One region of the Ruegeria sp. AK4 genome, then DNA from elsewhere that is predicted to be linked to it. Evidence: riboswitches for the same ligand, from Rfam matches in the RefSeq annotation. Region 1 holds a riboswitch; each other region holds the start of a gene.
The links. A riboswitch is a leader RNA that binds a small molecule or an ion and turns the genes downstream of it on or off. The one in region 1 is predicted to bind cobalamin.
Positions count from the first base shown of each region.

Region 2: another riboswitch for cobalamin. It lies ahead of ACR0EZ_RS21220 (hypothetical protein); the one in region 1 lies ahead of ACR0EZ_RS12580 (DUF1636 family protein).
Region 3: another riboswitch for cobalamin. It lies ahead of ACR0EZ_RS05340 (DUF1636 family protein); the one in region 1 lies ahead of ACR0EZ_RS12580 (DUF1636 family protein).

Region 1 is NZ_JBQFXS010000006.1:89,707-97,595, forward strand. It holds gene cobN (cobaltochelatase subunit CobN) at 1-563, opposite strand, end outside; gene cobW (cobalamin biosynthesis protein CobW) at 567-1,622, opposite strand; gene ACR0EZ_RS12580 (DUF1636 family protein) at 1,619-1,999, opposite strand; cobalamin riboswitch at 2,085-2,288, opposite strand; gene ACR0EZ_RS12585 (NAD(P)-dependent oxidoreductase) at 2,425-3,390, shown strand; tRNA gene ACR0EZ_RS12590 (tRNA-Cys) at 3,432-3,505, opposite strand; gene ACR0EZ_RS12595 (protein-L-isoaspartate O-methyltransferase family protein) at 3,734-4,387, shown strand; gene ACR0EZ_RS12600 (TolC family outer membrane protein) at 4,483-5,901, shown strand; gene ACR0EZ_RS12605 (hypothetical protein) at 5,976-6,779, shown strand; gene ACR0EZ_RS12610 (cobyric acid synthase) at 6,783-7,889, opposite strand, start outside.
Region 2 is NZ_JBQFXS010000019.1:8,592-16,480, reverse strand. It holds gene ACR0EZ_RS21240 (5'-nucleotidase C-terminal domain-containing protein) at 1-30, shown strand, start outside; RNA gene ffs (signal recognition particle sRNA small type) at 69-167, shown strand; gene rsgA (ribosome small subunit-dependent GTPase A) at 325-1,353, shown strand; gene ACR0EZ_RS21225 (alpha/beta hydrolase family protein) at 1,386-2,279, opposite strand; cobalamin riboswitch at 2,403-2,622, shown strand; gene ACR0EZ_RS21220 (hypothetical protein) at 2,712-3,119, shown strand; gene ACR0EZ_RS21215 (protein-tyrosine phosphatase family protein) at 3,121-3,624, opposite strand; gene ACR0EZ_RS21210 (DNA polymerase III subunit gamma/tau) at 3,795-5,555, shown strand; gene ACR0EZ_RS21205 (YbaB/EbfC family nucleoid-associated protein) at 5,940-6,284, shown strand; gene recR (recombination mediator RecR) at 6,346-6,939, shown strand; gene ACR0EZ_RS21195 (class I SAM-dependent methyltransferase) at 6,936-7,787, opposite strand.
Region 3 is NZ_JBQFXS010000002.1:305,810-313,698, reverse strand. It holds gene ACR0EZ_RS05355 (FecCD family ABC transporter permease) at 1-464, opposite strand, end outside; gene ACR0EZ_RS05350 (ABC transporter substrate-binding protein) at 466-1,416, opposite strand; gene ACR0EZ_RS05345 (ABC transporter ATP-binding protein) at 1,413-2,204, opposite strand; gene ACR0EZ_RS05340 (DUF1636 family protein) at 2,201-2,557, opposite strand; cobalamin riboswitch at 2,657-2,860, opposite strand; gene ACR0EZ_RS05335 (D-lyxose/D-mannose family sugar isomerase) at 2,911-3,576, opposite strand; gene ACR0EZ_RS05330 (carbohydrate kinase family protein) at 3,597-4,523, opposite strand; gene ACR0EZ_RS05325 (glucokinase) at 4,563-5,594, opposite strand; partial or broken gene ACR0EZ_RS05320 (GH1 family beta-glucosidase) at 5,589-6,887, opposite strand; gene ACR0EZ_RS05315 (LacI family DNA-binding transcriptional regulator) at 6,890-7,889, opposite strand, start outside.

The DNA.
Region 1 (7,889 bases):
CCGCGATCCGGGCACCATGCGCCGCAATCGGGGATGGTTTTCGCCCCCATCACCGGCCCGGCATACAGCCCCGCCGCCAGCGCCATCTGAGCCAGTGCCGCCTGCGCCGCAACCTCTCCGCCGGTGTCGCACAGATGCGCCAGCCGCCGCAGGGTCGAGACGGGCAGGGTGGAATACTCATCCAGCCGTGTATCCTCACGCCCATCGGCGGGCAAGACAGCCAGCGCAATGCCTTTGGTCTGCGCCAGCGCCAGAACCTGCTGCAAGCCGTAGGACCAATAGGGAACGCCGCCGATCAAGCGGATCAGGATGCCCTTCGCGCCTTCCAGCGTCTGTTCCACATAGGTGTCGACAGACAGAGGGTGTTTCAGCGCTGTCAAGTTGGCCAGCCGCAAGGTCGGCATCCGCCCCTCGGGCCCGCCACCGCGATGCCAGCCTGCCGCGAAAGCGCCAAGGTCACTGTCCGAGAAGGACAGCACCACCAGATCCGCCGGGCTCTGGCCCAGATCGGTGGGGGTCTCGGTCTCTTCGAGCCCGTGGCTTTCGCGGAAGACGACGTGCATGGTTTACTCGGCGGCCTCTTTCAAGCCCACAAGGATATCGCGGATTTCGGCCTCTTTGATATCGTCATGCTCGGCGATCACCACAAGGCGCGAACGGCGCTCTACGCCCGGTTCCCACGGACGGTCATACTGATGACGGACGCGCGCACCGACGGCCTGAACCAACAGGCGCATCGGTTTGCCCTGAACAGCGGCGTAACCTTTGACCCGCAGGATGTTCAGCTCGGTCGCCAGACGTTCGATCCTGGCGACCAGATCGGCGGGGTCGGTCTGTTCGGGCAGTTCGACGATGATGCTTTCGAAATCGTCATGCTCGTGGTCGTCATGGCCGTCATGATGGCTGGGGCGGGCGTCCATGTCGTCTTCGGCTGCGGCCTCGAGGCCCAAAACGACGCGCACATCCACCACGCCCTCGGCGACTTCGACCACGGGCAGGGGGCGGGGGGCCTCGGCTGCGATGACTTCCTTGGCCTTCGCCACACCTTCCGGGCCAGCCAGATCGGGTTTGGTCAGCAGGATAATGTCGGCGCAGGAGATCTGATCCTCGAACACCTCGGACAGGGGCGTTTCGTGATCGATCGAGTCATCGGCCAGCCGCTGGGCATCCACCGCCTCGACATTCGGTGCAAAGCGACCGGCGGCGACGGCCTCGGCATCGGCCAGAGCGATCACGCCGTCCACAGTGATTTTCGAGCGGATATCGGGCCAGTCGAACGCTTTCAGCAGCGGTTTGGGCAGGGCGAGGCCGGAGGTTTCGATCAGGATATGTTCGGGCCGCGGCTCCAGCGCCATCAGCGCCTCGATGGTCGGAATGAAATCATCGGCCACGGTGCAGCATATGCAGCCGTTCGCCAGTTCCATAATGTTTTCGGCAGGGCAATCCGGGATGGCGCAGGATTTCAGGATATCGCCATCAACACCCACGTCGCCGAATTCGTTAACGACAACGGCCAAACGCTTGCCCTGCGGGTTCTGCATCAGGTGACGCACCAGCGTGGTCTTGCCCGAGCCCAGAAAGCCGGTGATCACGGTGACGGGAAGTTTTTCGAGATTGCTCATTTCAGGGCTCCAATCGGGGGAATGCGGGCCGCACAGTTTTTGCGGAAATGTTCGGGGCGCTCGCGCCATTTGACCAGACCGTCCTCGGTGGCGAGGTACTTGGTCGCGCCCTCGACGATCACGCCGACATGGTCGGTTTCGTTCAGATGCTCGTAGACAAAGGTCCAGCGATCCGGCCCGCCGCGCAGCACGATCGAACAGCCTTCATCACAATTCGACAGGCATTCGACGGCTTTCAGGGTAATGCCCTCGGGCAGGCCCGCCTGTTCCAGCGCCTTGTGCAGCAACGTGCCGGGCCGCTGTGCATCATCTTCGACAGGCAGGCCGCGGCGACAGGTCGTGCAAACCAGAAGTTCGACCGGAACGGTCTCGGTCATGTCTCTCATCCCCCCAAATCCTCTTCGTGGGGGACGGGGTTTCATGCGGGCCGATCAGAGCCCCACACCGGAACACCCCGTCCGGTTTCATCTTCGGGCGTTGGCAGGTCTCCCGGCTTGCGGATGTCAGAGCTCTCCTCTGTCGGATGTCCCGCCTTCCCGGCATTCGCCAGTGGCTTGGGCACCCTCTCCGGTCACGGTCGCGGGGGCGGCTGCGTTTGACGGAAAAACCCGCTGACGCATTCCCTTTTCATCTGCTGTCGCAGACACCAACGAAAGGGACATGCGGCAGCGGCGGCCCGCTTGTCAAGCGCAACGCGCCGATCCGTGAGGAAGCGGGTAAAAAGCGACCTGTCGGCGTCGCTGGGCGGCATGATCCGATCGCTGCGACGTGATCGCATGGTCGGCAACACGCGAACAGGAGGGTGCGGCGTATGAAGGTAGGGTTTATCGGGCTGGGCAATGTGGGCGGCAAGCTTTCTGGGTCGCTGCTGCGCAACGGAATCGATCTGACCGTGCATGACCTGAACCCGGATCTGGTGGCGGCCTTTGTCGCACAAGGGGCCAAAGCGGCGGAAGATCCGGCCCAGCTGATGCGCGATTGCGATGCGGTGATCACCTGCTTGCCGTCCCCTGCCGCCTCGGACGCGGTGATGCAGGAGATGCTGCCCGAGGTCAGCCCCGGTAAAATCTGGATGGAGATGTCGACCACCGACGAGGCCGAGGTCAAACGCCTGGGCGCGATGGTCATTGAACGGGGCGGTGCTGCCGTGGATTGCCCGGTTTCCGGCGGGTGCCACCGGGCGGCGACTGGCAATATCTCGATCTTCGCAGGCTGCGACCGCGCGACGTTCGAGCGTATTCTGCCCTTCCTGACCACGATGGGCCGTCGGGTCCTGCATACGGGCGATCTGGGCTCGGCTTCCGTTTTGAAAGTGCTGACCAACTACCTGGCCACCGCCAACCTGATTACCTGCGCCGAGGCTTTGGTGACGGCCAAGGCAGCGGGCATGGACCTGAATACTACCTATGAGGCGATCAAAATCTCGTCGGGCACCTCATTCGTTCATGAAACCGAAAGTCAGGTGATCCTGAACGGCTCGCGCGATATCTCGTTCACCATGGATCTGGTGAAAAAGGACATCGGCCTGTTTCAGGACGTTGCCGACCGCGCCGGTGTTCCGTTAGAGATCAATCCCGTGATGATCAGCATTTTCGAAGACGGCATTGCCCGGTACGGAGACCGCGAACTGTCGCCGAATATCATCCGGCGGCTGGAAGACGCCACCGGCCTCGACATCCGCGCCCCTGGTTTTCCGCCCGAGATGGAAGACGATGAGCCGGAAGAACCGGGATATGAAGTCATTCCGCAAGGACGCGCCGCAGAATAAACGGACATTCCAGACCGCAAAACCGAAGCGTTTCAGAGAGATGGAGGCGAGTACCGGAATCGAACCGGTGTACACGGATTTGCAATCCGCTGCGTCACCACTCCGCCAACTCGCCTTTTCAAGTAAAATCAAATACTTGCCGTGGTGTGGAGGGCGTTTTAGCAGCTTTCGCTGGGGGCGTCCAGTGGGAAGAATGCAAAATCGGCGCTCGGCCTGTAAATTGAGCGCCCTCGGTCCGGTACGAAACCTGCCACAAAACCCGGGTTGCGGCATCTGGGCCGTTGCCGGTGCGCAAGGGATGTGGCACAAGCCAGATAATCAAGGGTTCAAGACGAGAGATCACATGACAGATTTCGCCACCCGGCGCCGCACGATGGTTGACACGCAGGTTCGGCCCTCGGACGTCACGAAGTTTCCGATCATTGACGCGATGCTGAACGTTCCGCGGGAAAGCTTTGTGCCCGCGTCGCAGCGCGAGGCGTCTTATGCCGAAGAGCTGATCGACCTTGGAAACGGGCGCTGCATGCTCGAGCCGCGCACTCTGGCTAAGATGCTGGATGCGCTGAATATTTCAAATGACGAGGCGGTGCTGGATATCGGTTTGGCGCTTGGTTACTCGACCGCTGTTACCGCGCGCATGGCGCAGTTGGTTGTGGGTGTCGAGGAAGATGAAACCCTGGCGTCCGAGGCACAGAACCTGCTCAGCGAAGCCAATGCCGACAACGCGATTGTCCATGTGGGGCCTCTGGCACAGGGCGCGGCTGAACATGGGCCGTATGACGTGATCATGATCCAGGGCGGGGTCGAGGAAATACCGGACGATCTGCTGGGACAGCTCAAGGATCACGGCCGCATTGCCTGCCTGTTCGTCGAGGGGAATCTGGGCACCGTCCGGATCGGCCGCAAATCCGGCGAACGGGTCAGCTGGCGCGATGCCTTCAACGCCAGCGCACCGGTTTTAGATAGCTTTTCCGCAAAGTGTGCATTTTCGCTATAGTCATTTGACAGATATTTTTGCCGCCTTGATTAGTTGAAAACAAAGGCGCAAACTGCCGGAGAGGCAGCGTTATTTCGATTTGAGAGGATTTGGATATGCGTGGTACGGCGACAGGTAAGCTGGTCAGGGTGTTGGCTTTGACCGCTGGCATTGCCATCAGCGTAGTTCCCGGACGTGCGGCTTGGGCGGACAATATAACAGATGCGTTCATCGGCGCGTATAACACCAGTGGCCTGCTAGAGCAGAACCGGGCCCTGTTGCGTGCAGCGGATGAAGACGTCGCGATCGCCCTTTCGGCTTTGCGTCCGATCATCAACTGGACGGTTGATATCAGCCAGGAATACACCAAGACACGCACCGGTACGACAGTGACAACAACGAACCCGGCGCGGTTTTTCACCGGGCTGACATTGACCCAACTGATCTATGACGGCGGCGCGTCCGTGTTGGGCAAGCAATCTGCGCAAGAGACTGTTCTTTCGACCCGGCAAACGCTGATCGATATCGAACAGCAGGTTCTGTTCCGCGCGGCGACCGCTTATCTGAGCGTTCTTCTGCAGGAAGAAACGGTTCAGATTCGCCTGAACAACGTGGACGTATCCAGCGAGGAACTGCGCGCCTCGAACGACCGGTTCGAAGTGGGTGAGGTGACGCGGACGGACGTTGCCCTGTCCGAAGCGCAGTTGGCCAGTTCGCGGGCCGACTTGGCGGATGCGCGGGGTGATCTGAGCACCGCGCAGGCCGAATATGTGAATGCGGTTGGCAAACTTCCGGGTCGGACAGCCGGTCAGCCGGGCCTGCCCAATCTGCCGCGCTCGCAATCCGAGGCGGTCAGTCTGGCGCAGCGGAACCATCCGGCGATCCTGTCGGCGCAGCATCAGGTTCGGGCTCTGGACCTGATTGTTCAGCAGCAGCGCGCCAATCTGGGTCCGAATGTGAGCTTTGGTGCGAATGCCGGTGTTCGTGAGAACTTTGACGATGACGATTACCAAAACACCGCAGGCGTTGCGCTGACGCTCAATCAGTCGATCTATGCCGGTGGCCGTCTGGCCGCTGCCGTGCGCCGTGCTATGGCGACCCGCGATGCATCCCGCGCCAACCTGCTGAATGTGCAAAAGGACATCACGCAAGGGGTCGCCGATGCGTTTGCGCGCTTCGAATCCGCAACCGCCAGCCTTACCGCTTCGACCGAACGTGTGCGGGCGTCGCAGGTCGCGTTTGACGGGATTCGTGAGGAAGCCACGCTGGGCGCCCGGACCACGCTGGACGTTCTGAACGCGCAGCAGGACTTGCTGGATGCGCAATTGGCCGAGGTCGCCTCGCGCACGGAACGGTCGCTGGCGGCCTATCAGCTGTTGCAGGCGCAGGGGTTGCTGACCGCTGAACGTCTGGGTCTTGCGGTGCAAATCTATGATCCGACACTGTATTACAATCTGGTCAAGAAAGCGCCGGCTCAGATCAGCAAACAGAGCAAGGATCTGGATCGCGTCCTCAAAGCGTTGCGGCGGGACTAAGGGGCAATACTACCTGTTGTGAGGTCTGCATTGTTTGGCTACACTCGATCCCGAGGATAGAGCGGTAGAGAACAATGACGGATAATGTCGTAAAAGCCGGTATCGAGGATGTCCTGTCTTCGGTAAAACGTCTTGTCAGTGAAGAGGCCCGGAAAGAGCCGGGATCGGATTCAAAGGCTGCGGCGCGCAAGCCCGGGCGGCTGGTTCTGACAGATGCCCTGCGCATTGGCAAATCCCCGAAAGGGGATGCAGCACCGCTGAAACTTGAACCGGAATACAGCGCCGAGAAATCGGCGAAGCCGATGCTGCTGCGGACCTGCGACATTGTCCGAGCGGGCACCCCCGCCAACCGGGATGGCAAGGCACCGGCGTTTGCAGAAAAGCCAGTGGCGGAAAGCGAACCGGCGGCCCCTGAAGACAATCCGACCGTCAGCCTGAGCGCCAAGATCGAAGCGCTCGAGGCTGCGATCGCCCGCACCGAAGATCAGTGGGAACCCGACGGCGACAGTGATGACGCCTATTCCGGTACGCCGGTTCAGTCCTTGCCGTGGAACGCCGAAAAAGGTTTCGCCGCGGAGAAGCTGGAAACGCAGGATGAGCCCGAATCCTTCGTCTTTGTGAAAGAGGCCGAGACCGCCGCGACCTTTGTTCGAAGCCCGTCGGTCTCAGCGCCCGAGACGCCCGAGCCGGAAGGGGCAGCGCCGGATGGGTCCGAAACGCAGGCCCTGCCAATGGACGAGGATACCTTGCGGGAATTGATCGCGGATGTCGTCCGGCAGGAGTTGCAGGGTGCTTTGGGCGAGCGCATAACGCGAAACGTCCGCAAAATGGTACGTCGCGAAATCCATCGCGCCCTGGCCGCGCAGGAGCTGGAATAAAGCTTAACCGCGCCGGGGCTTACTTGCCAGTTCCAGCAGCAGATCCAGATCCATGTGCTGTTCCAGATGGTCGGCCAGATCGCCCAGTGTTTGTTCGACCCCATCCTCATAAGCGTTGTCCGACGTGACCCGCAGCTTTGAGAGATAGCTGGCGCGGAACGCGTCCGACGAAAAGATACCGTGCAGATAGCTGCCCAGAATGCGACCGTTCGGGCTGGCGGCTCCTTCGGGGCGGCCATCGACCTCAAGCCAGGCGCGGGTGCAATCGGGACCTTCGGTTTGGCCCATGTGGATTTCATAGCCGCTGACAGGCTCACCACCCGGCAAAGCGCGGGCCTCGGTCAGCGTAACGTGCTTTTTGCCAGCCATGACGGTGTCAACGTCCAGCAGGCCCAAGCCGTCGACCTTGCCGGGCCGTCCATCGACCCCGTCCGGGTCCGAGATGGTTTTGCCCAGCATCTGATACCCGCCGCACAGGCCCAGAACATGCCCGCCCCGGCGCACATGGGCGTAAAGGTCGATATCCCACCCCTGCGCCCGGAAATTGGCCAGATCGCCGATGGTGGACTTGCTGCCGGGCAGCAACACAAGGTCCGCGTCGCCGGGCAGGGGGCGGCCTGCGGGGATGACCTCAACGCTGATGCCGGGCTCGGCAGAAAGCGGGTCGAGGTCGTCGAAATTGGCCATCCGTTCAAGCTGAGGCACGACAACCTTGCAGGCACCGCCCGTATGAGAGCGGATGTCCATCATATCCTCGGCCGGCAGCTTCCACGCATCGTGGAACCACGGGACAACGCCCAGACAGGGCCATCCGGTGCGCGTGGCGATGTCGTCGCGGCCCTCGTCAAACAGCGATACGTCGCCCTTGAAGCGGTTCACCGCAAAGCCCCGGATCATCGCCAAATCATTCGTGTCCAAAACCGCCTGCGTTCCCACGATCTGGGCAATCACGCCGCCACGGTGAATGTCTCCGACCAGTACCACGGGAACTCCGGCGGCACAGGCAAAGCCCATATTGGCGATGTCGCCCTTGCGCAGGTTGGTTTCCGCCGGGCTGCCCGCGCCTTCGATCAGGACCAGATCGGCATCGCTGCACAGGCGATCAAAGCT
Region 2 (7,889 bases), on a different contig from region 1:
GGGTTCCAGCGGATAGGCCTGACGCTCTGACGGGTTGTCTTTTGCCCGGCACCTGCCTATATCGGGGTCGAGAGGTTGGCGCGGGCGAGCGCCTCGCCAACCTGGTCAGGTCCGGAAGGAAGCAGCCACAACGAGCCCCGCTTGGGTCGATGTCCAACCTCTCACTTACGCAAACCCCAGCCGCAGGAGGGCTTTTATGAATGTAGCAAAGACCCTTCGGGCAGAGCGGTTCTGAACCCTATCCACGCGACTGCCTGAACCCATGACCGACGGATGCGCGCCCGCCATCTGTGGGTTTTGCTGTATCTGAACTCAGGCAGACCAATGACTCTTACCCTTACGGACCTTGGATGGTCCTCTTACTTTGCCGCGCAGCACGCGGCCAATCCATCGTGCAATCCCTATCGCATCACCGCCGTGCACCGCGACCGGCTGATCGGAGTGAACGCGGATGGCGAAACGCCCCTGCTCTCCCCGGACCGGCCCACCGGCGAATTTGCCGTTGGTGACTGGGTGCTTAGCGACGACCACAACCGCGTCCGGCACCTGCTGGACCGGCGCAGCACCCTGCAACGCCGCGCCGCAGGCACTGGGGCCGAGGCGCAGCTGATCGCCGCCAATGTCGATGTGCTGTTCATCGTCAGTTCCTGCAATGCCGATTTCAATCCGCCCCGGCTGGAGCGGTATCTGGCACTGGCCCATCAATCCGGCTGTTACCCGGTTGTGGTTCTGACCAAGGCAGACACCTGTGCAGATCCTTCCGACTATGCCGCCCGGGCGCAGGCGCTGGCACCGTTCCTGACGGTTCTTGCGGTGAACGCGTTGAAGGCTGACGATATCCAGCAGGTGCTGTCGTGGTGCCCTTCGGGGCAGACAGCCGCGCTGGTCGGGTCGTCCGGCGTGGGCAAAACGACGCTGGCGAACGGGATGACCGGGCGGCAGGACGGAACCGCCGGCATTCGTGAAGATGACGCACGCGGGCGGCACACCACGACGTCGCGCGCGCTACACCGGATGCAAAACGGCGGCTGGCTGATCGACACGCCGGGCATGCGCGCCCTGCGGCTGCTGGACGCGCAGGATGGTGTGGACGAGGTGTTCTCGGACATCCTCGAACTCGCCAACATGTGCCGGTTTTCGGACTGCCAGCACGAGGCTGAACCCGGTTGCGCCGTGCAGGCGGCCATCGGGGACGGTACGCTGGATGCCGACCGGCTGGAGCGGTGGCGGAAGCTGCGGCGCGAGGATCAGAGGAATTCTGAAACCGTGGCGCAGTCCCGGGCGCGCGACAAGGCGTTCGGCAAGATGGTGCGGTCCGTGATGCAGGACAAGAAGTCCCGCAAGGGTCTGTGACGGCAGGGGCACCGGATCACCGGTGCCCTTTCTCAGCCAATCAGACGCGGCCAGACGGCAGCGTTGCGGCGCGCAAAAACGCCGATATGGCCGATATCGCTTACGCCGAAGTCTTTTGGCGACAGCAGGTGCCGTTTTGCCCCGGACCCGTACAGATCGGCCAGCCGCCAGACGGCTTCGGGCGGGACCATCTGATCGTCTTCAAAGGTGAACAGGTCCACAGGCACGCCTGACCCGGACCATTTGGCCTCTGGCAGGCTCGTGCCAATGTCGGGCACGTAGTTGAGCGGCGCCGTGCACCATCTGCGCCACTGCCAATAGACAGGCGCAGGCAAATCCGAGCCAAACCCCAGCGCCTTGCCCGGCAGGTAACCCATCGCGTGAACCGTCAGCGGCGCGTGGCCGTACCAGAACAGCCCTGCCAGCGCCCGATACGGCCAGGGATGATCCGACAGCGTGACCAGCCCCGAACACACGCAGATCATGCGATCGATCCGGTCGATATCGGGCTGCACCGGTCCCAGCATCGCCCCGACCGAATGGCCGATGGTCCAGTGCTGCGCGTCAGGGAAGCGGCGGCGCATCTCGGCGCGGGCGGCGGGCATGTCGATCAGGGCCCAATCCGCCATCGTGGCCTTTGAGTGCTTCAACGGCCCCGACGCGGACGACCCGAAATCGCGATAATCATAGGTCAGGCAGGCCATGCCCCGGTCCGATGCCAGCCAATGGGCAAAATGCCGGTAGTACTCGCGCGGAACGCCGGTGGCGCTGTTCAGCACAACTACAGTTTCGGGATCGGAAACCGGGCGGTACAGCCGCGCCGACAGCATCGCCGGGCCGGACGGAAACTGGAAGTCTTCTGTCAAAACCGTTTGCTGCGCGTCCAACATGGCACCCTCGGAATCAATCTGAACTATTCGGTTCATTTCTTGATCAGGCGCTGAACGGCACGGCCAAGTCAACAGCGAAGCCACATGACCAAACGTCCACTTCGGGCCGAGGGCGCAAAATGCGGATCAAGATCAGCTTGACTCGGGGCCCGGCCAACCGCTAGCGATTGTGTGATGGTTTCCGGCCCCCACAAGGGGTCGGGATGAAAAGGGAACTCGGTGCGGTTCTGCCCGGCGATGCCGGAACGAACCAAGGCCGCGACTGCCCCCGCAACTGTAAGCGGTGAGCACTGCCGGAACACCACTGGCCGAAAGGCTGGGAAGGTCGGCAACGCTTTGACCCGCAAGTCAGGAGACCTGCCATCAGAACTGAAACCGAAACTCGGGCGGGGTGTCCGGGCAGGTCCTGACAGCTTCGCGCAGTCCTACCTGATCCACATCCCCCGTCCGCCGCGCGGAGGGCGCAGGATGATCTGGAAGACAAAGACGCATGAATTCACCGCAACCGTGTGCCAGCGGACCGGCAAAACCTGCCCGGCGCTGGCCCGGATGGCGCGTGCGCTGACACAGGCGGTGGCAGAAGCCGGACCCGCCACCACGGCTGAGTTCGAAATCGAAGGCAGCAGCGAGCTGAGGTTTTGCCCCGGCGGCTGCACCGCCCGGTTCCGCGCTCGTCCGGATCAGATCCGGGTGTTTTGCGGCAAGGGCGCCGAGGATGATCTGGACAGGCTGGACCGCTACGCCGACATGATTTTTGGCACAGGCTTCAGCCCATTGCCCGCGGGTGTAGTCGCCAGCCCACCCTGCGCAATGCTTGACGCAACAGCGATCACCCCGCCCGAAAGGCGGGCTGAACCGCATCGGGTTTCAGCCTGAGTCAAGCGTCACTCACCACCTGTGCCGTCCCGACGGCCCAGGCCATCTGCCCCTCGGTCTCGACCGCGCAGGGCCGGATGGCCCGCAACCGCGCCAGCGCCTTTTGCGGGGGCTCTCCGCATTCGACCATCAGCCGCAGGACAACCATGCCCGACCGGCCGCAGCCGCCCCGGCAATGGACCAGCACCCGCCCGCCGCCGGACAGCGCATGCCGCACCGTCGCGCTGACCGAGGGCCACGCGTCAAGCACCGCCTGCGGTGGTGCGCCGAAATCCTCGACCGGCAGATGCACCCAACGGCTGGCGCGGCCCTGAATATCGCTGCCGAAATCCTGCGCGCCGTGCTGCAACATCTCGACCGCGGTGGTCATCGAAATCACCAGCCCCGGCTTCCAGTCCGAAATCAGTTCCAGATCACCGGAATAGTCCCCGCTGCAGCCCGGAATCGGCGTCAGGGCCAGCGTACCGCCCCCAACTTGCAGCGCGTAGATCGCCATCTGAGACATAAACCAAGTCCCCTCATGAAATAATCGCCAAAAATACAGTCTCTGGAATAGGCCGAACCAGTTTACGCAAGGACCCGCGTTTTCCAAAACAAAAATCCTGACGACGCGCTGTGGACGCGGGCGGCGGCGACCTCTACGCTGCGGCAGAACTCGAATCCGCGAAAGCAGACATGACCGACACGCCCAGCCCCGCCTATCAGGTTCTCGCCCGCAAATACCGCCCGGAAACTTTCGCCGATCTTGTGGGACAGGACGCGATGGTGCGCACGCTGAAAAACGCGTTCGAGGCGGACCGCATCGCGCAAGCCTTTGTCATGACAGGCATTCGCGGCACCGGCAAGACCACCACGGCGCGCATCATCGCCAAAGGGATGAACTGCATCGGGCCGGATGGTCAGGGCGGCCCCACGACTGAACCTTGCGGCCAGTGCGAACATTGCGTGGCGATCATGGAAGGCCGCCATGTCGACGTGATGGAGATGGACGCCGCCAGCCGCACCGGCGTCAACGATATTCGCGAGATCATCGACAGCGTCCGCTACCGCGCAGCCTCGGCCCGCTACAAGATTTACATCATCGATGAGGTTCACATGCTCTCGACCAGCGCCTTCAACGCGCTGCTCAAAACGCTCGAGGAACCGCCCGAACATGTGAAGTTCATCTTCGCCACCACCGAGATCCGCAAGGTCCCGGTCACGGTGCTGTCGCGCTGCCAGCGTTTTGATCTGCGCCGGATCGAACCGGAAGACATGATCGACCTGCTGCGCAAGATCGCCGATGCCGAAGGGGCCCAGATCGCCGAGGATGCGCTGGCGCTGATCACCCGCGCCGCCGAAGGGTCGGCCCGCGATGCGACCTCGCTGCTGGATCAGGCCATATCCCATGGCGCGGGCGAGACCAGCGCCGATCAGGTGCGCGCCATGCTGGGTCTGGCGGATCGGGGCCGGGTGTTGGACCTGATCGACATGATCCTGCGCGGCGACGCCGCCGGTGCGCTCACCGAGCTGAGCGCCCAATACGCCGAAGGCGCCGACCCGCTGGCCGTGCTGCGCGATCTGGCCGAGATCACCCATTGGGTCTCGGTGGTGAAAATCACCCCCGACGCCGCCGAAGACCCGACGGTCTCGCCCGACGAACGTGCCCGTGGTCAGCAGATGGCCGAGGCCCTGCCCATGCGCGTCCTGACCCGCATGTGGCAGATGCTGCTGAAGGCGCTGGATGAGGTCGCAGCCGCCCCCAACGCCATGATGGCCGCCGAAATGGCGGTGATCCGCCTGACCCATGTGGCCGACCTGCCCAGCCCGGAAGAGCTGATCAAACGCCTGCAGGACGCCCCGCCGCCCCCGCCCGGTGGCCCCGGCGGCGGCGTTCCCCTGCCCGGCAATGGCGCACCGCCGGTTCAGGCCAGCGCCGTATCTTCAACCTACGCCCCCGCCCCGCGCGGATCGGGCGGCGCGCCGGTGGCTGCACTGGCGCAGGATACGCAGGCCGCCCTCGCCCGCTATCCGACCTTCGAACATGTAGTCGAACTGATCCGCGCCAACCGGGACGTGAAATTGCTGGTCGAGGTCGAGACCGGCCTGCGTCTGGTTTCCTACCAGCCGGGCCGGATCGAATTCACCCCCGCATCGCAGGCCCCGACGGATCTGGCCCCCCGGCTTGGCTCTGCCCTGCAACGCTGGACCGGCAACCGCTGGGCCGTCTCCATCGTGTCCGAAGGCAACGCGCCGACCATCGCCGAGGTGCGGGACAAGGCGGAACTTGCCCTGAAAGCCGAGGCCGAACAACACCCGCTGGTGCAGGCCGTTCTGGCGCAATTCCCCAAGGCGAAGATCACAAAGATCGAAACCCCCGAAGAACTTGCCGCCAAGGTCGAAACCGAAGCCCTGCCCGAGGTCGAAGACGAATGGGATCCGTTCGAGGAGGATTGATCCTTTTGCTTTTCGCCACAAGCGCGGTGGCGGAAGTCTGCGATAAGGAAAGGCCGCTATGGAACTCTGCCTCTGGCCCGGCATCTATGCTTGACGAGTTCTTAGCACTGACCTTCAATCCGATCGTACTCGTTTTAATAGGCGTTACTGCGCTCGCAATCCTATCAAAACGAAGAGCACTCAAATGGGTGATCGCTTTCGTTTGGGTAGCACTCGCCCTCATGATTACCGTAGATTATTACGGCCCAATTCTTGACGATATCCGGTGGGAAGCGATGCAGGAGGGCTGTATTGGATCTCCCCTCTTGTTCCTCGCTCTTGCAATTGCGATATGTGCGAAACTCATACACGGCGCGTTGCGCCCCCGCATATAGGAGAATACCGATGCTCAAAGGACTAGGCGGTCTGGGCGATATGGCCAAGATGATGAAATCCGCGCAGGACCTGCAGACCAAAATGACCGAAATGCAGGAGGAGCTGAACAACCTGATGGTTGTCGGCGAATCCGGTGCGGGCCTTGTCAAAGCCACCGCCACCGCCAAAGGCGAGCTCAAAGGCCTGGACATCGACCCGTCGATTTTCAACGGCGACGACAAGGAAGTGGTCGAAGACCTGATCCTCGCCGCCATCAAGGACGCCCAGACCAAGGCGGCCGACCGCGCGCAGGCGGAAATGGCCAAGCTGACCGAAAGCATGGGCCTGCCTGCAGATATCAAACTGCCGTTCTGATCTTCATCTTTTCAAAAATACTCCCGCCGGAGGCTCCCTCCGGCGCCAGACAGGACAGGCCGTGAGTTCCAACAGCGACATCGACAATCTGATCGACCTGATGGCCAAACTGCCCGGCCTCGGCCCCCGCTCGGCCCGCCGGGCGGTGTTGCACCTGATCCGCAAACGCGCCCTGCTGCTGACACCTCTGTCTGATGCCATGCAGCAGGTCGCCATCACCGCCCGCGAATGCCTGAACTGCGGCAATGTGGGCACCACCGATATCTGTGACATCTGCGACGCCGAGGCCCGCGCGACCGGAGAGCTCTGCGTGGTCGAGGACGTCGCCGACCTCTGGGCGATGGAACGGGCGGGCGTGTTCAAAGGCCGCTACCACGTGCTGGGCGGCACGCTGTCAGCATTGGACGGCGTCGGCCCGGACGAGTTGCGCATCCCCCGTTTGAAGGACCGGGTGCTGGCCGAAGGGATCACCGAGGTCATCCTTGCGCTCAACGCCACCGTCGATGGCCAGACCACCGCTCATTACATCGCCGATCAGTTGGACGGGCAGGTCCGCCTGACCTCACTGGCACAGGGCGTGCCGATTGGGGGGGAACTGGATTATCTGGATGACGGGACGATTACGGCGGCGCTCAGGGCGCGGAAGGAACTTTAGCCGGTATTCACCGCCTCGAAAAAATTCAGTTTTGCGGGAATTCTCACACCCTCAGGTTTTTCAAATCTTCTGAAGCCTTTCAAAACCGCCTCTTGGATCGCTTCGACATCCGCTGCCGTTCCATTGTATTTCTTAAGAATACGAGCCGCTGGCCCTATATTGGCTGCCAGGTCGGAAACTTTTTTGAGCGGGCCTGAATGCTCGAAAGTAATCTCAGCGACATCGCCGGCTACGTCACTGAACCCCGCATCCTGCAACACATCGACAACATAGCTGATGTCCTGAAAGCCAAGCGGACCCGGCGCATTGGGTTCCTCGGGATCAGGTGGCCCCAAGTGCGACATCGCCGCCTGGAAAGGAATCTCGAACCACGGGTTTTCTGAATTCATTGGTGCCCACGCCGCAACAACCAGCCGTCCCTTTTGGCACATATGCCGACGTATGTTTGCGAAAGCGGCGACCGGGTTGGAAAAAAACATGACCCCGAACCGAGAAATCACGAGATCGAAGGGTGCAGTGGGTATCGCGTCGTTTTGCGCGTCCAGCAGGCAGTATCTGGACTTAATGGACATTTCGTTGGCGCGGGACTTGGCATGCTTCAGCAGCGGTTCAGAGATGTCCAATGCCGTTACAGTCCCCGCCGGGGCCAAATGCCCCGCAAATGCGACGCTCGCCGCACCAGTTCCGCAACCAATGTCGAGCAACCGCTCACCCGGACGTGGACGCGCCCGTCGAATGAGTTCGTTGGTTACGGACCCAAAGACAGCATCTAAATCCTCTTCAAATCTGATCCACTTGAGGCCGGGTGCCGAACTCCAGTATTCCGCCTGTTCTGAATTGGCCGTCATTGCAAATCTCACGTTCTGCGACAAAGGTCATTCTATCACAACTGCGGCAACAGTTCTTTCGACAGACAAGACCCATGGGCGTCAGAGTATTCCTTTTGCCCG
Region 3 (7,889 bases), on a different contig from region 1:
GCCAGGATCAGCTTTTCTGGCGCGCTGGTGCGCAGGCTGTGGACCAGCGCCAGAACAATGCCCGACGCAATCAGGCCGCCGCAAAAGGCTGCCAGCGGCAAGGTCCAGATGCCCAACACATCTCCGGTGACGGTGATCACCAGAACCGCGCCCGCCGCCGCGCCCGAGGACAGGCCAAACAAAAACGGGTCCGCCAGATCGTTGCGCGTGGTGGTTTGCAGAACCACGCCAACAACCCCAAGCCCGGCGCCGATGACGGCAGCAAACAGGGCCCGGGGCAAGCGCAGATCAAACACGATCCGATGCATGGGCGACATCTCACCCTCAGTCAGACCGGTACCGAGGCCAGTCGCGGTGATAACGTCCCGCACCGGGATCGGCGTTGTTCCGTAGACCACGGACAACAGCAAAAGGGCGATCAGAACGACCGCCCCCAGCAGTATCAACCGGCCCGTTTGGGCCATATCAGTTGCTTACCGGATGCATGGCCCTTGTCATCTTCTCGATGGCGTCGATGTTGGCCGGTCCAGGGGTCAGCTCTTCGTAGCGCAACCCGATCCAGCGTTTGTTCCTGACCGCATCGGTCTGCGACATCACCGGATGTTCCTGCAGGAATTTGAACGTGTCTTCCGCCCCGTTGCCGGTCTGATAGTCCAGCAAGACCAGGAATTCCGGGTTTGCGGCGGCAACAGCCTCCCACGAGGTGCGGCCCCAGCTTGTGTCCAGATCATGGGTCACGTTCACACCGCCAGCAGCCTCGATCATCGCGTCGGGAATGGCGTATTTACCGGCGGTAAAGGGTGCATCAGCAGGCCCGTCCAGCAGGAATACACGCGGCTTGGTCACATCTGAGGTTTTGGTTTTGATCGCGGCAAGCTGCACTTTCCAGCCGGACACCAGCGCCTCGGCCCGGTCTTCGACATGCATCACCTTGCCCAGACGCAGAACATCGTCAAACAGCAGGTCCATGCTGGCTTCGGGGCGGTCCTTGTCCAGATGCACGCAGCTTTCAGTCAGGATCATGGTTTTGATGCCGAAGGGGGCCAGCGTGTCGGGCGTGACATCTCCGCCCGGTTTCATGCCGTAATACCAGCCTGCGAAGAACAGGTCGGGCTCAACCGCGACGAGGTTCTCGATCGTCGGGTATTTCGGCGCGAGCTCAGGGATATCGCCGCGCTGCGCGTCGAAATCGGTGCTGGTCTTGTACCAGCCGGTGATGCCGGTCAGGCCAACGATTTTGTCCTGCAGGCCAAGCGCAAACGCCATGTCGGTCATGTTCATGTCATGCACGACCAATCGCTCGGGCTGTGTGTCAAACACCAGCGGTTCGCCGCAGTTGTCGACCGAGACTTCCTGTGCCGCCGCGCCGCTTGCCAGACCGGTGATCAGCGCCACAGGCCAGAGTTTCTGCTTCATCCTAAATCCTTTTGAGGTGACAGTTTGCGTTTTCGGATATCGAGCGCAGGGATCACACGGCCTTCGTGCTGAAAGCACAGGTAATCCACGCCAAAGGTTTCGCGGACGCGGCCCGGTGTCAGCACCTCGCTCACCGGTCCAAATCCGGTCAGCCGCGTGGCTTTCATCAGCGCGACATGGGTCGCAAATTCCGGGATCATGACCAGATCGTGGACGATCATGACGACCGTCACGCCCAGTTCTGCCACCAGCGACAGCATGTGCCCCTTGGCGTCGGGGTCCAGATGGTTGGTCGGTTCGTCCAGAAACAGCAAAACCGGGTTTTGCGCCAGCGCCCTTGCGATATGGGCGCGCTGCCTTTCCCCGCCTGACAATCTGCCCAGCGGTTTTTCTGCCAGATGGAACAGGCCGGTGACATCCAGAACGCGGTTCAGGTCGGTTGCGTGGTCAGCGGCTGATCTGTCCGCTTTGATCGGGATCTGACCCAGTGCAACATAGTCCCGCAAGCGCAGCCGACCATCGGGGAATTCCTGTTGCCCCACCACGGCAATCGTCCGCGCCCGCTGTCTGGCAGAGAGGTTCCGCAGGCTTTGACCCTGGATGCGGACATCGCCAAGGGCCATACGTTCGGCCCCGCATAACAGTTTCAGCAGCGTGGTCTTGCCCGCGCCATTCGGTCCGGCGATGGCCAGGATCGAGCCTTCTTCAAGGCTGAACGAGGTGTCCTGCAGCAGCATATCTCCGTTCAGCGCGTAATATCCCAAACCCTCGGCCACCAGAAAACTCATGAACCGTCCTCCGACGGCAGACGCGGCATGCGCGACAGAGTTTTGGTGAGCAGGGCAGGGGGGCGCTCGGATGCGCTGGTCCAGCCATCTGCGCTATCACGATACTGGCGGGCAAAGTCGGCCAGCGCCGTCAAGTCCTTGTCGGTCTGAATGTCGCCGAACAGATACTGGGCCTTGCCTGCGGCCTGCAGGCCAACGGTCATGGGTCGTTCGCACCCGGCCATGCAGGCGATCAGGCGGGTTTTGAAACCGTCGGGAAGCTGGCGGTCCAGTGCGTCTTTTGCTGCGTCCGCCGACACAGGCCCCTGACAGGTCTCGCAGATCAGAACGTGGTGATCAGTGTCGTGCGGCATTCTTCGCTCCGAAAAATGCCAATGGCGGACACGTGGTGCCGGTATCTTGAACACGCAAGCGTGCCATCAAAGCCTCCTTCCAGGACACCCCGCCCCGGGTTGGTTGAACATATGATGGCAGGTCTCCTGACTTGCGGGTCGTCGCTCGGTCAACCTTCCCGGCCTTTTGGCCAGTGGTGATTTGACGTCGCTCTCCGCCTACAGTTGCGGGGGCAGTCACGGCTTTGGCCTGCACAGGCCGCACCGTATTCCCATTTTCGTCCCTCGGGCGCGCCGTCGGGAACCATCCCGTGCAGCTAGTCCGGGAATAGAATAGTTGTCAAGAGTCTCGGTCCAGCCGGGGCCGGCGCCTGTCAGTAATCTGCGACCAGAAGGAAATCGGGCTCGGCATCTTCTTCGATTGTCGCAAAGCGCGGGATCGGGTCTTCGAACACATTGTCGGTGCGGTCGTCATTGACGGTCGAAACCTCGCCGATCAGACAATCACCGCGTTCCGCCCAGAACGCGTGCCAGATACCCGGCATCAGCGTGACGCTTTGACCCGGCGCAAGCCGTAAAAGCTCACCGGGTTTGATCGTGACGGGGCAGCCATCGCTGGGCACGATGACAGGATTTTCCCGGTCGATCCCCCCATCTTCATCCGAGGCGTAAATCTCCATCACCAGATCGCCACCGCCCCGGTTGATGATGTCTTCGGCCTTTATGATATGGCGATGCATCGGGGACAGCTGCTTGTCGCGCGAGATCAGCAGCTTTTCCGCGTATAACATCCCGCGCCCGAGGCTGAGGTCATTGGCGTCGCCGTTGCGCAGGGTGAACAGAAACAGGCCCAGCTCATCAAATCGGCCCTGACCGTAATCGGTTATGTCCCAGCCCAGATTGCGGTCCCGTATGCCAGCCGCCTTTTCGCTGCGCATCTGGTCGAGGGACCAGTCGGCAAACGGGGGCAGCACGGCACCGAAAGAGTGAATGAACGCCTGCGCCTCGGACTTGATGCGGTTGATGTCGGATCGTTTCATGGGTTTGCCCTTATAAGGGGTTAAAGCTCGTGCGCCCAGGGCGGGTTTGCCCCGGCGCGGGATACGGTGACGGCTGCAACGGCGGCACCGGACGACAGGGCAGCGCGAAGACTGTCGGCGTTGAGCGCGCGAATACCGTCTTTGGTCAGATGTCCGGCGCGATGCAGTTCGGCCAGAACCCCGGCATTGAACGTGTCGCCAGCGCCGACCGTATCGACAACCTCGACCCGCTGAACCGGCACGGAGACCTCGGTTCCGTCCGACAGATACCCTGTGGCCCCTTCACCACCTCTGGTCACGATGACCACCGAAGGCCCCGCCTGCAGCAAAAGCGGCACTTTCTCGGTCAGGGTTTCCGGGCCGGGGACGATCCAGTCCAGATCCTCGTCCGAGACCTTGACGATATCCGCCTGCGCGATCATCCGGTTCAGCCGCGTACGATACCGGGTCTGGTCCTGAATGAACCCCGGGCGAATATTGGGGTCCAGCATGACCGCGCGCTTTGCACCATGGCGGTTCAAAAGGTCGGCATAGGCGTCGGCGCAGGGCTCGCAAGCCAGGCTGATACCACCGAAATACAGGGCCGATACGGCGGTTAACCGATCCGGCATATCCTCGGCGCGCAGCATCCGGCCTGCGGTGTTTTCATCGACGAAGGTGTACGAGGCGTGCCCGTCCTTCAATTGCACGAAAGCCAGAGTACTGGGGCGTTCGGACCGAATGACATGCGCGGTGTCCACATGGCTGTCTTTCAGCGCCTGCGCCAGTTGATCGCCGAACATGTCCGAGGACAGACCCGTCAGCATGGCCGCCGGTGCGCCCAGCCGGCCAAGGGCAATTGCCGTATTGAAGATCGCCCCGCCCGAATGCGGCACAAACCCGCTTGCGCCCGAGGTTGTGGGCTCGGCGATCATGTCGATCAGGGCTTCACCGCAGCACAGGATCATCCCGAATTCCTTCCGCAAAAATAAGTTCAGGCGGCCAGTCTACCGCGCGAGCGCATTTTTGCAGAAATTGTTAGCGCCAACAATGCCAAATTCGGCCTGTTCCGACACATACAGGTTCATCGAGCGGCGCAAATCGCTGAACCGCCCGCCCGCGTTGAAAGCCGCCCGGAACGTATCGCCGAAAAGCCAGCGGTTCTTTTCGGCCACACCGCCGACCAGAAACACCCCTCCGGTCGGCATCAGCGTCATCGCCATGTCGCCCATCAAAGCCCCCAGATGCGATGTGAACATCTGTGCCGCTTTGGCGGCGATGGGGTCAGAGCCATCGCGGGCATCCTGCAGAATGTCCTTGGCTGTCCGCACCGGCGTGTCGGTTTGGCCACTTGCTATGCCAACGGCCTGATAGAGGACCGGCAGGCCCGTGCCGCTCAGGAACATTTCAGCCTCAAGCATCAGGCTGTCGTCAAAGAAACTCTCGGGCGAGATGCGGCGGGCGGCGTCGAACACATCCACCTCATCCCGATGGCGCGGAGACAGGCCCACATGGCCGCCTTCGCCCGAGGCAGTGTGATAATGACCTTCCGAATACAGCAGCGCGCCAACGCCCAGCCCCGTGCCGGGCCCCACGACAAGGCGGGTTCCTGTTGGCGGCGTGTCGTGCCCTTGCAGAACCGCCACATCGGCGCGTGTCACCTCGGCCACGGACCAGGCAGCGGCGGTGAAATCATTGATGACAAACGTATTCTTCGCGCCTGTGGCCTGCGCAAGCTCGACCTCGGACAGGTCAAGATGGGCGTTGGTCAGGCGGATCACGCCGTCCCGCACCGGCCCGGCCCCGGCGGCCACAACCGCCTGAGGGTCGGTTCCGATGTCGTCGCGCAGGCTGTGAAACGCCTCGAGCAGATCAGGCAGAGACCCGGTCGGATGCTTACGCAGATCGACCAACTCTCCGTTGGAAACCACGCCAAGGCGGGTGTTCGTGCCACCGACATCCGCAACAAGATTCCAGTGCTCATGCACCGCACCTGCCGGTTGCGCCAGCGGTAGGGAAACCTTACTGGCACCCAGCATCGATTTCACGGCATGGAACGAGGCTTTGGGGGTCCGCTCAAGCGTTTCGAAATCCACATCCACCAGACCAAAGCGTTTCTCGTAGCCAAAGGCCCATTCGTAATTGTCCAGCAGCGACCAGATGAAATAGCCATTAACGGGAACGCCTTGATTCAGTGCGTCCTGTACCGCAGCCAGATGGCTGTTCAGATAGTCGATCCGGTCATCATCCTGCCCCCTCTCGGGGCTGGCCATGCCGTTCTCGGTCACCAAGAGGGGCAGGTCCCCGGTGTATTCCCGACACGTCCGCGTCAGGAAACGGGTCAGGGCGGCGGGGTCGATTTCCCATCCCATCTGGGTTTTGGGCAGCGTGCCCGGAACCTCGGTCAGACCGGGCCATGCGGTATCCGCCGGGGCGATCAGCTTGCGGGTATAGTAGTTCAGCCCGCACCAGTCGACCGGCGTTCCAATGGTGTCGAAATCATCCTGCCAACCGGAGGGCAGATGAGGCTCCAGCCCTTTCAACACATTGTCGGGATAGGCTTTTTTGAACACGCCGCCCAGAAAGAACCGATTGTAAATTCCGTCATACAGGTCTGCGGCCTGCCGTGCCTCGGGGCTGTCATCGGCGGGTTCGGCCCATTCCAGATTGAACACGCCGCCCAGATTGGACATGCCCAACCCGCGCATCGCCTGAATGGCGCGGCCATGGGCCAGCAGAACGTGATGCATCGCGCGGGCCGCGGCGCGGATATCGCGCAGACCCGGCGCGTGGTGGCCTTCGAAATGGCTGAGCCAGCTTACGCACCAGGGTTCGTTGATCGGCGCGACAGAATACATCCGGTCGCCGATGCGGCCCATGATCACCTCGGCAAAGTCGGCAAACCATCCGGCGATATCCCGGTTCCGCCAACCGCCCAGATCGGCCAGTGCCGAAGGCAGCTCCCAATGATACAGCGTCGCGCAGGGGCGAATGCCGCGTTCCAGCAGCGCGTCGGCCAAACGGTCGTAATAGTCCAGACCGGCTTGGTTGACCTGACCGCGCCCCTCGGGCAGCACGCGGGCCCAGCTGGTCGAAAACCGGTAGCAATCGAACCCGGCCTCGCGCACCAGATCGAAATCCTGTTCGAACCGGTTTAGATGATCGCAGGCCAGATCGCCGTTTTCTTCCCGAACCACGTTGCCCGGTGAGGCCGCGAATGTATCCCAATGGGTCTGACCCGCACCGCCCTGCGCGTGGCCTTCGATCTGATAGGCCGAGGTCGCCACGCCAAAGAGGAAATCCTTGGGAAAATCGCTGCGGGCATATTTCATGTTCAGAACCTGTTAGGGGCGGGGCCGGTTGACCGGCCAACTACCAGTTCCGCCTCGAGCAATCTAGTTTTGATCGGATCGCCCGGCGATTTGATCCGTTCGATCAGCATGTCCGCCGCAAACTCACCGGCCCGCCGGACCGATGAGCGCGTGGCGGTAAATATCGGTATATCCTGACCGTTTTTCAGGTAGGACAGGTCATCGTCATGGGCGATGACCGACACATCGCGCCCCATCTGAAGCCCGGCTTCGTCCAGCGCGCGGCGCACCCCGATGGCCGAGATCATCGATGCGCACAATATGGCCGTTGGCGGGTTGGCCAGCCGCAGCATGTCGCGGGTTTCGTGATGGCCATAGACCTCGGTCATTTCGGCGCTGCGCATCAGGTCCGGGTCGGGCTCCACGCCGCTTTGCTGCAACGCCTCAAGGTACCCCTCGCGCCGCCGTTGCGCGAAATCCATATCCTCGATCCCGTTAATCAGCGCGATGCGGCGATGGCCGAGATCGATCAGAAACTGGGTTGCCCGCAGGAACGAGCTTTTGTTGTTCACGTCGACCCAGTCATAGGGGACGGTGATGCCGGTCGACCGTCCATGCACGATGAACGGAACGGACATGCGGTTCAGAACCTCGATCCGGTGTTCGTTCACCTTGGGCCCCTGCAGCACGACGCCATCCACGGCACCGCGTTGAAACAGGCTGCGATACGCCTCTTCAATCGAGGTGTCATCGGCGCTGGTGAACATCATGTCGTAGCCATGTTCCGCGTATTTGCGCGCGGCACCGGCCACGAAATCCCCGAAAATCGGGTTCACCATTTCATGCTGGGATGAGCTGGGAATCACATGCCCGATCACCATGGATTTCCCTGTCGCCAGCCCCTTGGCGCGGCTGTTCGGGCGATAGCCATGTTTGGCGGCTGCGGCCTGAACGCGAACCCGCGTATCCTCGCTCACCTCGGGATAGCCGTTCAGCGCGCGGCTGACGGTTGTCTGCGACAAG